DNA from 4 places in the Enterococcus wangshanyuanii genome. Region 1 is predicted to be linked to each of the others. Evidence: predicted binding sites of a transcription regulator. Region 1 holds the regulator's gene; each other region holds the start of a gene.
What was found. Region 1 encodes CtsR, which represses protease genes until heat stress. Its sites were predicted from a motif close to TTGGTCAAAAAAGGTCAAANA; they were not measured.
Positions count from the first base shown of each region.

Region 2: clpB (ATP-dependent chaperone ClpB) is a predicted target of CtsR. The motif match lies at 899-919, and genes of this name have one in related genera.
Region 3: ftsH (ATP-dependent zinc metalloprotease FtsH) is a predicted target of CtsR. The motif match lies at 1,658-1,678, and genes of this name have one in related genera.
Region 4: CC204_RS00650 (ATP-dependent Clp protease proteolytic subunit) is a predicted target of CtsR. The motif match lies at 1,719-1,739, and genes of this name have one in related genera.

Region 1 covers NZ_CP021874.1:2,664,053-2,667,191, reverse strand. The annotation lists gene CC204_RS13215 (ATP-dependent Clp protease ATP-binding subunit) at 1-877, opposite strand, end outside; gene CC204_RS13210 (CtsR family transcriptional regulator) at 882-1,349, opposite strand; tRNA gene CC204_RS13205 (tRNA-Pro) at 1,514-1,587, opposite strand; tRNA gene CC204_RS13200 (tRNA-Arg) at 1,670-1,743, opposite strand; tRNA gene CC204_RS13195 (tRNA-Leu) at 1,775-1,860, opposite strand; tRNA gene CC204_RS13190 (tRNA-Gly) at 1,875-1,946, opposite strand; tRNA gene CC204_RS13185 (tRNA-Thr) at 1,954-2,026, opposite strand; tRNA gene CC204_RS13180 (tRNA-Leu) at 2,062-2,143, opposite strand; tRNA gene CC204_RS13175 (tRNA-Lys) at 2,156-2,228, opposite strand; tRNA gene CC204_RS13170 (tRNA-Val) at 2,235-2,307, opposite strand; rRNA gene rrf (5S ribosomal RNA) at 2,323-2,438, opposite strand; rRNA gene CC204_RS13160 (23S ribosomal RNA) at 2,534-3,139, opposite strand, start outside.
Region 2 covers NZ_CP021874.1:470,470-473,608, forward strand. The annotation lists gene CC204_RS02165 (diguanylate cyclase) at 1-274, shown strand, start outside; gene CC204_RS02170 (hypothetical protein) at 308-772, shown strand; gene clpB (ATP-dependent chaperone ClpB) at 1,140-3,139, shown strand, end outside.
Region 3 covers NZ_CP021874.1:2,009,667-2,012,805, forward strand. The annotation lists gene ftsH (ATP-dependent zinc metalloprotease FtsH) at 1-1,608, opposite strand, end outside; gene hpt (hypoxanthine phosphoribosyltransferase) at 1,712-2,257, opposite strand; gene tilS (tRNA lysidine(34) synthetase TilS) at 2,319-3,139, opposite strand, start outside.
Region 4 covers NZ_CP021874.1:136,335-139,473, forward strand. The annotation lists gene CC204_RS00645 (cation-translocating P-type ATPase) at 1-1,644, shown strand, start outside; gene CC204_RS00650 (ATP-dependent Clp protease proteolytic subunit) at 1,812-2,399, shown strand; gene CC204_RS00655 (hypothetical protein) at 2,544-2,978, shown strand.

The sequences.
Region 1 (3,139 bases):
GCTCATCGATGAAGAGGATCACTTCACCGTCTTGATAAATCTCATCAATCACTTTTTTCAAGCGATCTTCAAATTCACCACGATACTTTGTGCCGGCAACTAACGCTCCCATATCAAGCATCATCAAACGTTTTTCCTGCATATCTTCTGGTACTTCACCATTAACGATTTTTTGTGCTAAACCTTCAGCAATTGCCGTTTTACCTACACCAGGTTCACCCACTAAAACGGGATTATTTTTAGTACGGCGGCTTAATATCTGAATTAATCGTCTAACCTCTTGAGAGCGACCGACAACTGGATCCAAATCATTCTCACGTGCTAGTTTGGTCAGGTCACGTGCTAATGAATCCAATGTTGGGGTTCCTTTAGGTGCTGCCTTTTGTGCTTGATTATTACGTCTGCGGCCAACATTTCCACTCATTTGAGGATCTGTAATACCAATTTTTTTCATTAGCAGCTGACGCATTTTTGATAAACTTAGTCCTAAATTCAATAAAATACGTGAAGCAAGGATATCCTCATCGCGTAATAAGCCTAACAAAATATGTTCAGTCCCTATATTAGGTGCTCCTAAACGTTTTGCTTCATCTCCAGCATAAGCAAAAACCTGTTTTGCACGAGGAGAATAAGGTAAGTAAGTTCCTTTAGGATAAGCTTTAACTGTACCATATCCAGTTAATTGTTCAATCTCTTCACGAATATCTGTCTTATTTGCATTTAGCTGACGCAGCGATTTTCCTGCGATTCCATTTGGTTCCAATACTAATGCTAAAAGCAAATGCTCAGAGCCTACGGATTGGTGTCTAAAATATTTTGCTTCTTCCTGTGCGATGGCTAAAACCGCCTTGGCACTTTCTGTAAATAATTCGTCCATACTATCATTCCTCCTCGTAACTCAAACGTTCTAAAAATGAATGCATCAATTGAGCACGTAAATAATCTTCATCTGGTCCTGCTTTACATAAAACTTGTTTACCTAGCACAGACAACATTAAATTGCCTTCTCTTTTCGTGATGACTTTTTCCTCGTATAACTTTTGTATAAAAATCAGCGCATCTTTATCTGAGAGTTCGTTCCCTGTAAATTGAGCAATTTGTTTTAGCAACTGATCATCATCAGATATTTGTACTTTAGCTATTCTGATATAACCGCCGCCTCCACGCTTACTTTCAACAGAATAACCACGTTGAATCGTAAAGCGAGTATTGATCACATAATTAATCTGGGAAGGAACACAATTGAATAAATGAGCCATTTCTGCTCTGCGGATTTCAATTTTACTGCTTTCTTCAAGAATTTTCTTTAAATATGCTTCAATTAAATCTGAAGTATTTTGATTACTCATAGTCCTCATCCTTTTCCCTTGACTAATACTGACCTTAATTATACCTAAGTTCAGCTGTTTAATAAAGAAGAATGCCTAATTTACTAAGAAAAGATAAATAATCTAGCCGTTGAAAATAAAATTGGCAACAAAAAAAGAACAGAGCCGTTCTCTGTTCTTTTTTATCGGGAAGACAGGATTCGAACCTGCGACCCCTTGGTCCCAAACCAAGTGCTCTACCAAGCTGAGCTACTTCCCGCAATTATAATAATAAAAAAAGACTAAACGATTAAAAGGAACTGTGTTACTTACCTTCTAACTCGCAGTCAAACCTTTAACTATGCACCCAAAGGGAGTCGAACCCCTAACCTTTTGATTCGTAGTCAAACACTCTATCCAGTTGAGCTATGGGTGCTAAAAATCATCTCAACACAGGTTGTGATGAATGCCGAGGACCGGAATCGAACCGGTACGGTGATCACTCACCGCAGGATTTTAAGTCCTGTGCGTCTGCCAGTTCCGCCACCCCGGCGAATGAACAAGCTAAGCGGAAAACGGGGTTCGAACCCGCGACCCCCACCTTGGCAAGGTGGTGCTCTACCACTGAGCTATTTCCGCAGTTTGATGCCGGCTAAAGGACTTGAACCCTCGACCCTCTGATTACAAATCAGATGCTCTACCAACTGAGCTAAGCCGGCGTATTTCGCCAAGTTTATCAACAAGACTTAAAAGATGCGGGTGAAGGGACTTGAACCCCCACGCCGTAAGGCGCTAGATCCTAAATCTAGTGCGTCTGCCAATTCCGCCACACCCGCAAAATATTTCTATGAGCCGTGCAGGGCTCGAACCTGCGACCCTCTGATTAAAAGTCAGATGCTCTACCAACTGAGCTAACGGCTCAAAAAATGGAGGTTGACGGGATCGAACCGCCGACCCCCTGCTTGTAAGGCAGGTGCTCTCCCAGCTGAGCTAAACCTCCGATACAACACGTTTAGCGCGGCGACGTCCTACTCTCACAAAGGGAAACCCTTCACTACAATCGGCGCTAAGAAGCTTAACTTCTGTGTTCGGCATGGGAACAGGTGTATCCTTCTCGCTATCGCCACCACACTGGGTGTTGTTGTATTTAATTGAGTGATGATTCACTCAAAACTGGATTGAAGCTTGTAATCAATGCTTACCAAGATCTTTTATTTTATTTCTTTTTGGTTAAGTCCTCGACCGATTAGTATTGGTCCGCTCCGTACATCACTGCACTTCCACTTCCAACCTATCTACCTCATCATCTCTGAGGGGTCTTACTTTCTTAAAGAAATGGGAAATCTCATCTTGAGGTGGGCTTCACACTTAGATGCTTTCAGCGTTTATCCCTTCCCTACATAGCTACCCAGCAATGCCCTTGGCAGAACAACTGGTACACCAGCGGTAAGTCCATCCCGGTCCTCTCGTACTAAGGACAGCTCCTCTCAAATTTCCAACGCCCGCGACGGATAGGGACCGAACTGTCTCACGACGTTCTGAACCCAGCTCGCGTGCCGCTTTAATGGGCGAACAGCCCAACCCTTGGGACCGACTACAGCCCCAGGATGCGACGAGCCGACATCGAGGTGCCAAACCTCCCCGTCGATGTGGACTCTTGGGGGAGATAAGCCTGTTATCCCCAGGGTAGCTTTTATCCGTTGAGCGATGGCCCTTCCATGCGGAACCACCGGATCACTAAGCCCGACTTTCGTCCCTGCTCGACTTGTAAGTCTCGCAGTCAAGCTCCCTTCTGCCTTTACACTCTGCGAATGATTTCCAACCATTCTGAG
Region 2 (3,139 bases), 1.6 Mb from region 1:
CTTTCAAGAAAGCTCCGATCAAAGCAGCAGTTTATATATGGTCAATCAAGTAACGCCAACCTGGAGTTCTTATGCATTTTCAACGAGTGAGTCTGTACGTGTCTTTCGTGAACTTTTGAAGGAGCGTTTCTTAGAAGAACTGGAAAAATCAACCAACTTGAATAACTTGACGATCGACTTGCTTGTTTCTCAGGCGAAATATGAACCTGAAGAAATGACAAAGGCATCAGATTTTCTTTCTGAAGCTCTGAATGGACTTCAATATGATGTCTAGTTATAATAAAGGGTATAGATTGGAGGGAATTATATGAAAAAACTCGCAATCACTTTAGTAACGATTTTTGCAGCAATCTCTTTAGCCGCGTGTAGTGGTAATAAGAAGACAGCCGAATCAGGAAGTGAAGACACGACAATGAGCAGTCAAAAAAATCAAACAACCAATACAAGCTCTGATGCGAAAGAGGATCAGGAATCAATTTTTACGGCAGTTTTAGTGGAAGATGCCGTACAGAATGAGACTGTTGACCAGTCGATTCGTCTTTTCTTAAATGAAGTAAAGGCAGTTGAGGATCCAGAAGAAATCATCGGTACAATGAAAAATGATGGTGTTATCTTGAATGTCACGGAAGAACAATTGGCAGAAGGGCTTACAGAAGACCAATTAAAAGCTGGCGATAGTGTTAAGTTTACACTAAAAGGGCTACCTGTAATGACGATGTCGATTCCACCGCAAATCGCAGGAAATGCAGTGGTTAAAGTTGAAAAAATTTAAATAAGTTTAAAAGATCAGGCACAAGGTTTGTGCGTGATCTTTTTGTTTGCCTGCATAACTGTTGCTAAAATCAGTGATTGAGTTATCATAAAAGAAGAGAGAAATTGATTATTTATCCATTGTTTTTGTTTGACCTTTACTGACTAAATGAGTATAATTGATTTATAAGGTCAAAATTGATCAGTGATTTTGGCCTTATAAATAGTCCAAAAGATGTACTGCTTTTTTAATCAAGAAACGGTACTATTTATATAGATTATTTAAACAAACAATCTTTTTAAAAGTTGAAGATCAAATAGATCAGTAGTTTAGTTGTCTGTCAGAGTTAAACGAGCCTGATCAGCTTTTAAATTTAGGAGGGAATTCTATGAACATCGAAAAAATGACTACTACGTTACAAGAGGCGATCGCTGAAGCGCAGCAAGTTGCAGTTACTCGTCGTCATCAGGAAATCGATATTGCTCATTTATGGAAGATTTTTTTACAACCGAATCATTTTGGTCGTAATTTTTATACGGATGCAGGGGTTGATGTCGAAGCTTTTGAGCGAGAGGTAGATAAGGCATTAGACGAGTATCCAAGCGTTCAAGGTGGGAATATTCAGTATGGTCAAAGCATGAGTCAAAATTTGTTTAACCTATTGAACGAAGCAGATAAATTAAGAGAATCTTTTCAAGATGAATATTTGGCGACTGAAATCGTAGTATTAGCGTTGATGAAACTTAAAAATTATCGGTTGACAAAATATTTAATAAACCAAGGTATTTCAGAAAAAGAATTACGTAAAAACATTGAAGACATTAGAGGGGGCGATCGTGTGACTTCTAAAAATCAAGAAGAGCAATACAAAGCATTGGAAAAATATGGTGTGGATTTAGTCCAACAAGTGAAAAGCGGCAAACAAGATCCAATTATTGGACGAGACGAAGAAATCCGCGATGTTATTCGAATTTTATCTCGAAAAACAAAAAATAATCCGGTATTGATCGGTGAGCCAGGTGTTGGTAAAACAGCGATCATTGAAGGTTTAGCTCAACGGATCGTTCGTAAAGATGTGCCTGAAAACTTGAAAGATAAGACGATCTTTTCTTTGGATATGGGCGCATTGATCGCGGGCGCAAAATTCCGTGGAGAATTTGAAGAGCGCTTGAAAGCTGTCTTAAAAGAAGTGAAGAAAAGTGATGGACGAATCATCTTGTTCATTGATGAAATCCACAATATTGTTGGTGCTGGTAAAACAGAGGGAAGCATGGATGCAGGAAATCTATTGAAGCCAATGCTAGCTCGTGGAGAATTGCACTTGATCGGGGCAACCACATTAGACGAGTACCGCCAATATATGGAAAAAGACAAAGCATTAGAACGACGTTTCCAAAAAGTATTGGTAAAAGAACCAACGGTAGAAGATACGATCAGTATTTTACGTGGATTAAAAGAACGTTTTGAGATCCATCACAGTGTGAATATTCATGATAATGCCTTAGTCGCAGCTGCTACTTTATCAGACCGTTATATCACGGACCGCTTTTTACCAGATAAAGCAATCGATTTAGTCGACGAAGCAAGTGCAACGATTCGTGTGGAAATGAATTCGATGCCGACTGAACTAGATCAGGTCACTCGTCGTTTGATGCAGTTAGAAATTGAAGAAGCTGCATTGAAAAAAGAATCCGATGATGCAAGTAAGAAACGCCTAAGTGCTCTACAGGAAGAACTCGCTGATTTGCGTGAAGAAGCAAATGCCATGAAAATGCAGTGGGAAACAGAAAAAGAAGAGGTCAATGCGGTCAGCAACAAGCGTGCTGAAATCGATAAAGCCAAACATGAATTAGAAGATGCTGAAAACAATTATGATCTTGAACGTGCTGCAGTGCTGCGCCATGGAACGATTCCACAGTTAGAAGAAGAATTAAAAAATTTAGAAGCAAAAAATGCAAAAGATAACGTCAAAATGGTTCAAGAAGCAGTGACAGAAAACGAAATTGCTTTGGTTGTTGGCCGTTTGACAGGCATCCCTGTAACGAAGTTAGTTGAGGGTGAACGAGAAAAATTAATGAAATTGAACGAAACACTGCATAAACGTGTTATTGGACAAGATGAAGCAGTTGATGCAGTCAGTGATGCGGTGATCCGTTCAAGAGCAGGCTTGCAAGATCCAAATCGGCCATTAGGTTCCTTCTTATTTTTAGGACCAACCGGCGTAGGGAAAACAGAACTTGCTAAAGCCTTAGCAGAAGATTTATTTGATTCCGAAGATCATATGGTGCGGATCGATATGAGTGAGTATATGGAAAAACATAGCGTGTCTCGTTTAGTTGGAGCACCTCCAGGTTATGTTGGTTATGAAGAAGGCGGGCAATTAACCGA
Region 3 (3,139 bases), 650 kb from region 1:
CATGCTGCGTGCAATTCCTGTTGCTTGTTCAAAGTCATTTGATGCACCAGTTGATTGAACACCGAAGATGATTTCTTCTGCTGTACGTCCGCCAAGTAAGCCAACGATTTGTTCAAACATATCTTCTCTAGTCATCAAGAATTGATCTTCTTTTGGTAAAGCGATCATGTATCCACCAGCACGTCCGCGAGGAATGATCGTTACTTTGTGGACGATGCGAGCACGGCTTAGAACTAACCCAACGATCGTATGTCCCGCTTCGTGGTATGCAACCATTTCGCGTTCTTTCTTGTTGATTACGCGATCCTTCTTAGCTGGTCCGGCAATCACGCGGTCTTCTGCTTCATCCACATCTGACGCGTCGATTTTCTTTTTATTACGACGAGCAGCAACTAACGCCGCTTCGTTTAAGACGTTTTCTAGATCAGCACCAGCAAAACCTGGTGTTTGTTGTGCAACAACTTTTAAGTCAACATCATCAGCCAACGGTTTGTTACGAGCGTGAACTTTAAGAATCGCTTCACGGCCTTTCACATCTGGACGACCAACTAAAATTTGACGGTCAAAACGACCTGGACGTAATAATGCTGGGTCTAAAACGTCTGAACGGTTCGTTGCAGCAACAACGATAACTCCTTCATTGCCATCAAAACCATCCATTTCAACGAGTAATTGGTTTAAGGTTTGTTCACGTTCATCGTGTCCGCCACCCATACCGGCACCACGTTGACGACCGACAGCATCGATTTCATCGATGAAAATGATCGCTGGTGCATTTTTCTTCGCCGTTTCAAATAAATCACGGACACGGCTGGCACCGACACCGACAAACATTTCAACGAAGTCTGAACCTGAGATAGAGTAAAACGGTACGCCTGCTTCACCGGCTACGGCTTTAGCAAGTAATGTTTTACCTGTTCCTGGAGGGCCCTCTAAAAGAACACCTGCTGGAATACGTGCACCTAATTCAACGAAACGTCGTGGATCTTTTAAGAACTCGACTACTTCAACTAATTCTTGCTTTTCTTCTTCGGCTCCTGCTACATCAGAGAAGCGTACGCGATTGGCTTTTTTGTCTGCTTCTTTGGCTTTTGATTTACCAAAGTTCATGACACGGCCGCCGCCACCGCCACCGCCGCCTTGTTGACCCATCATCATATAGAATAAGAAGATGAATAACACGATCGGTAAGAAGCTAAATAGAATCGACAACCAAGCACCACTTGTTGACTGCTCTTTTACTGTTAATTTTACATTATTGTCTTTCGCCATTTCCTGAATCCCTGATAAGGTGATGTCACTTGGCAGGACAATCGTTGTAAATGATTTTGTTGATACTTCTGTCGATCCCCATAACGAAAGACCTCCAGTGTTTTTGATTTCTTGTTTGTCTTTATACTGACCAACGATCTTGTACACGCCATTTGTTGGCTGGATCGTCATTTCCTTGATTTTCCCTTTTTCTAATTGGGTATTAAATGTTGAGTATTCAATATCCGGCGACTGTTGATTGCTATTTCCAAAGATGAAATATACAACCATGACCATCGCTAAAATAAGCAATACATAGTATAGGCCATTTTTCATGCCGCTATTTTTTTTATTCATGCCTGTCCTCCTTTGAACAACTACTCGTAATTCTTGTGTTTACGGTTTATTTTTTATCAATTCTGACCATTACATTGTAACATAACTATTTCCAAGAGAGATATTAATTTGATTCGTAGATTTCTGGTTTCAAGACCCCTACGTAAGGCAGGTTCCGATAAGCTTCTGCATAGTCTAAACCATAACCGACAACGAATTCATTCGGCACATCAAAGCCAACGTAATCTGCGACGATATCTACAACACGGCCTTCTGGTTTATCTAATAATGTCACGATTTTTACAGAAGCTGCTTTTCTATATTTAAATAAATCTACTAAATAAGCTAATGTTCGCCCACTGTCGATGATATCTTCAACGATCAGGATATCCCGACCCTCAACATTTGTGTCTAAATCTTTAACGATTTTTACTTCACCGGATGATACCGTTGCATTGCCGTAGCTTGATACATCCATAAAATCCATTTCCAAATGTGTATCGATGCAGCGTGTAATATCAGCCATAAAAGGAATGGCACCTTTTAAAATACCGATCACTAAAGGATTCTTGCCTTTGTAATCTTCTGTCAACTGTTTTCCAAGTTCAGCTGATTTTTCAAGGATTTGTTCTTGTGAAATCAAAACTCGCTCAATATCTTTCTCTAGCATAGTGCTCTCCTTTTCCTTGTAGGTTATTCTCCCATATTTCATCGTTCATATTCATTGAATGTTACTCCTTTGTTTTATAAAGGAGTCTGTAGAGTATTTTATCAGTTTCTTTAGGAATACTCAAATATGAATTTGCAAATTTAGGCATCCAGATGATCTCTTCTGCACTTGAGAGAATCAGCCAGTTTTTTTCTCGGACAGAATTAGGGATCTTTTGATCGATAAATATACGTTTGACTCGTTTCGTTAATTGGGGTGTCAACGCGATTCGATCACCTTCTTTCCTATGCCGAACAGTTAGCGGCAAAGGGATCTCACTACTTATCGTTAGGGAACGTTCCTGCCAGTTTCTGATTCTTTCAGGTTGTTCAACAATATCTCCACTTTTTTCTAAACATAGCCATTCGTTTTCTGAAAGAAACAATTGCTCGCCTACGTTTAGAGAAAATAATTCGTTTTCTGAAATCATCGTTCTTTTTCTCAAATAGGCACTGTCATATTCCTTGATCATTTGCCAGTCCTGCTCCAAATCAATCATCATTTGTGGTTTTGAATCGTTTATTAGTGTCAAAAGTTGTTGAACTTGCTTTTGGCTGACATTGATGTTTTGAGGGACTAATGTTTGCTGAAGTAATTGCTGAATGAAAAAAAATTGAATGCTTTTTTCTTCCCGCTTTAGCTCTTGCAATTGAATGCGCCAACCTTCTTGTGTTTCCGAAACCCACCTTTGATACTTAGGCAAAATCACCAATTGAATCAATTCGTCAGCATAGTTGATTTGCGTACTAAAATCACTCATATGTTGTAAAAACTGTTGGTTTTCTTTTTTTAACATCGGGATAACATTGTGTCTCATCCGATTACGTACATACTCATCACTTA
Region 4 (3,139 bases), 1.3 Mb from region 1:
AAAGTCGCTGCTGCAACAGAAGATGTAGCGCTGGACAATATGGCTTTAAAAATCATGAACTATACAAATGACACAAAATTTGCTCAAGATGGTACATTGATCGGAGATCCAACAGAAACAGCGTTAGTTCAATTCGGTTTAGATCACGGCTTTAATGTCACAGAAAAAGTAGCAGCAGAACCTCGTGTGGCTGAGATTCCATTTGACTCTGACCGTAAACTGATGACAACTGTTCACCAATTGGCTGATGGAAAATTCTTAGTTGCAGTCAAAGGTGCGCCGGATGAATTACTAAAACGCTGTGATCAAGTTTTATTAAATGGTCAAACAACAGCTTTAAATGATCAAGAACGCAAAGAAATTTTAACAAACAATACAAAAATGGCTAAACAAGCCTTACGTGTTTTAGGTATGGCATATAAATTTGTAGATGCAGTTCCAGCTGAAATGGACTCAGAGGTTGTTGAACAAGGGTTAGTATTTGCTGGTCTAGTTGGTATGATCGACCCTGAACGTAAAGAAGCAGCAGAAGCAGTTAAAGTGGCCAAAGAAGCCGGCATTCGTCCAATCATGATCACAGGAGACCACAGAGATACAGCTGAAGCAATCGCTGCTCGTCTTGGTATCATCAAAGAAGGCGACGATGATGCAGTCATCACAGGTGCTGAATTAAATGAGTTATCTGATGAAGCTTTTGCAAAAGTTGTCGAACATTATTCAGTGTATGCGCGTGTATCACCTGAACATAAAGTTCGTATCGTTAAAGCATGGCAGCAAGAAGGTAAAGTGGTAGCCATGACAGGTGATGGAGTGAATGATGCACCAGCTTTGAAAGCGGCTGACATCGGTATTGGTATGGGGATCACTGGTACAGAAGTATCGAAAGGCGCTTCAGATATGGTGTTGGCGGATGACAACTTCTCTACGATCATTGTAGCAGTTGAAGAAGGACGTAAAGTCTTCTCTAATATCCAAAAAACGATCCAGTATCTACTTTCAGCGAACTTAGGGGAAGTCTTGACACTCTTTATTGCAACGATGCTTGCTTGGGATACCTTGTTACCAGTCCATTTATTGTGGATCAACTTAGTAACAGATACCTTCCCAGCGATCGCTTTAGGAGTCGAGCCTGCAGAACGTGATGTGATGAGTCATGCGCCTCGTGGGAAGAAATCAAACTTCTTCTCTGGCGGTGTAATGAGCAGTGTGATCTATCAAGGGATCGCACAAGGTGCCTTGACATTGATCGTTTACAAGATGGCCATCGAGTTCCCAGCACATACAGCGGCAAATATGCCAAATCTAACTGCTCAAGCATTGTATGACTTACAGCATGGTGATGCGTTAACAATGGCTTTTGCAACATTAGGATTGATCCAATTGTTCCACGCGTTTAACGTAAAATCAATTTACCAATCGATCTTCAAAGTTGGTTTGTTCAGAAACAAATCATTCAACTGGGCGATCTTAGTATCATTCTTATTACTAGCGGCTACGATCGTGATTCCAGGATTCAATGATTTGTTCAGCGTAACATCATTAGATGCATACCAATGGGCAATCGTTGCTGGAACGTCATTTGCGATTATCCCAATTGTTGAGATTGTAAAATTTGTTCAACGAAGAATGGGTAAAGGGGTATAAAAATAAAAAAAGATAGCCGAACATTCGGCTATCTTTTTTTATACCATTAAGTATCGTAACTCAAAGAAAAATTTAAGGTCAAAATAAGTCAAAAAAGTGGACAAATTTTCAGATTACGGTATTATTAAAGATAGATATTTAGCTTTAAAATATGGAGGTCATTCATTATGAACTATTTAGATGAAAATGAAGAAACAGAAGAAAAGCAACAACCAAATGCGTTTATGAAAAAACTTTTTGAAGAACGTACGATTTTGATCTATGGTGAAATCAACCAAGACTTAGCGAGAGAAGTCACTTCACAATTGCTTTTGCTTGCAGCGATGGGCGATGAACCAATCAAGATTTTTATTAATAGCCAAGGTGGGCATGTGGAAGCTGGAGATACAATCCATGATATGATCAAATTCGTGAAACCTGAAGTGATCGTTGTTGGAACCGGCTGGGTAGCAAGTGCAGGGATTACGATTTATCTAGCAGCTGAAGCGAAAAATAGATACAGCTTGCCGAACACACGCTATATGATCCATCAACCAGCTGGCGGTGTTCAAGGTCAAAGTACTGAAATTCAGATCGAAGCTAAAGAAATCATCCGCATGCGCGAACGTGTGAACCGTTTGATCGCTGCTGCGACTGGACAAACCTATGAGAAAATTGCCAAAGATACAGACCGTAATTTCTGGATGTCTGCTGAAGAAGCAAAAGATTATGGGATGGTATCTAAGATCATCGATACAAGCGATGAAATTAAGTAAAATAAGAGCGAACTGCAAGTACAAGTGACTTGCAGTTTTTTTATCAAAATGATTAGAAAAAAGCTGTTTTGAAAGATTCTTCTTGTCATCACCCTATGAAAAAGTGTAAAATTAGGTGACTATCAAAAGAAAGTAGGAAAGAATTTGAAACCAAATTTAGGTTATTATGTACAGAATATCAATGATATTGTGAAAGAAACAGAAGAAGTCGGCGAGAAAATGAACGATTATTATGAAGAAGTTCGTAAGGCAATCGACGAAGATAAAGTAACAGAGTTAGCACCAGAGCGCATTGTTGAAATCCAACGTATTTTCCAAGACGGAACAAAAGAATACGAAGCAATGCTGAGCAAAGTTACTCAATTACGTCCACCAGCACGTGTAATGGGTATCCATAAAAAATTTGAACGCTCTTATATTGAATATTTAGCTGGCTGTAATGAAATGATTCTCTCTTTAGATCCAGAAAAAGGGATCGATGTTGACTTATTCAACGCTTCTGAAGAAAAACAAGATAAGGCAACAGATGATATCTCATTTGCAATCACTCGAATGAGTAATCTTTTGTTAAAAAAATAAAAAAATAAAGGAAATATTGACAAAAAGAAATTGTATTTAATTTCGTTTTAACGTTATTTTTAGTGGACAATAAAAATAATTTGTTGTATTATATATTCATACCAACAACAACCTTTTTATTTTTCATTTTACTCTTATTGAGTAATACTCCTTTTCCATCG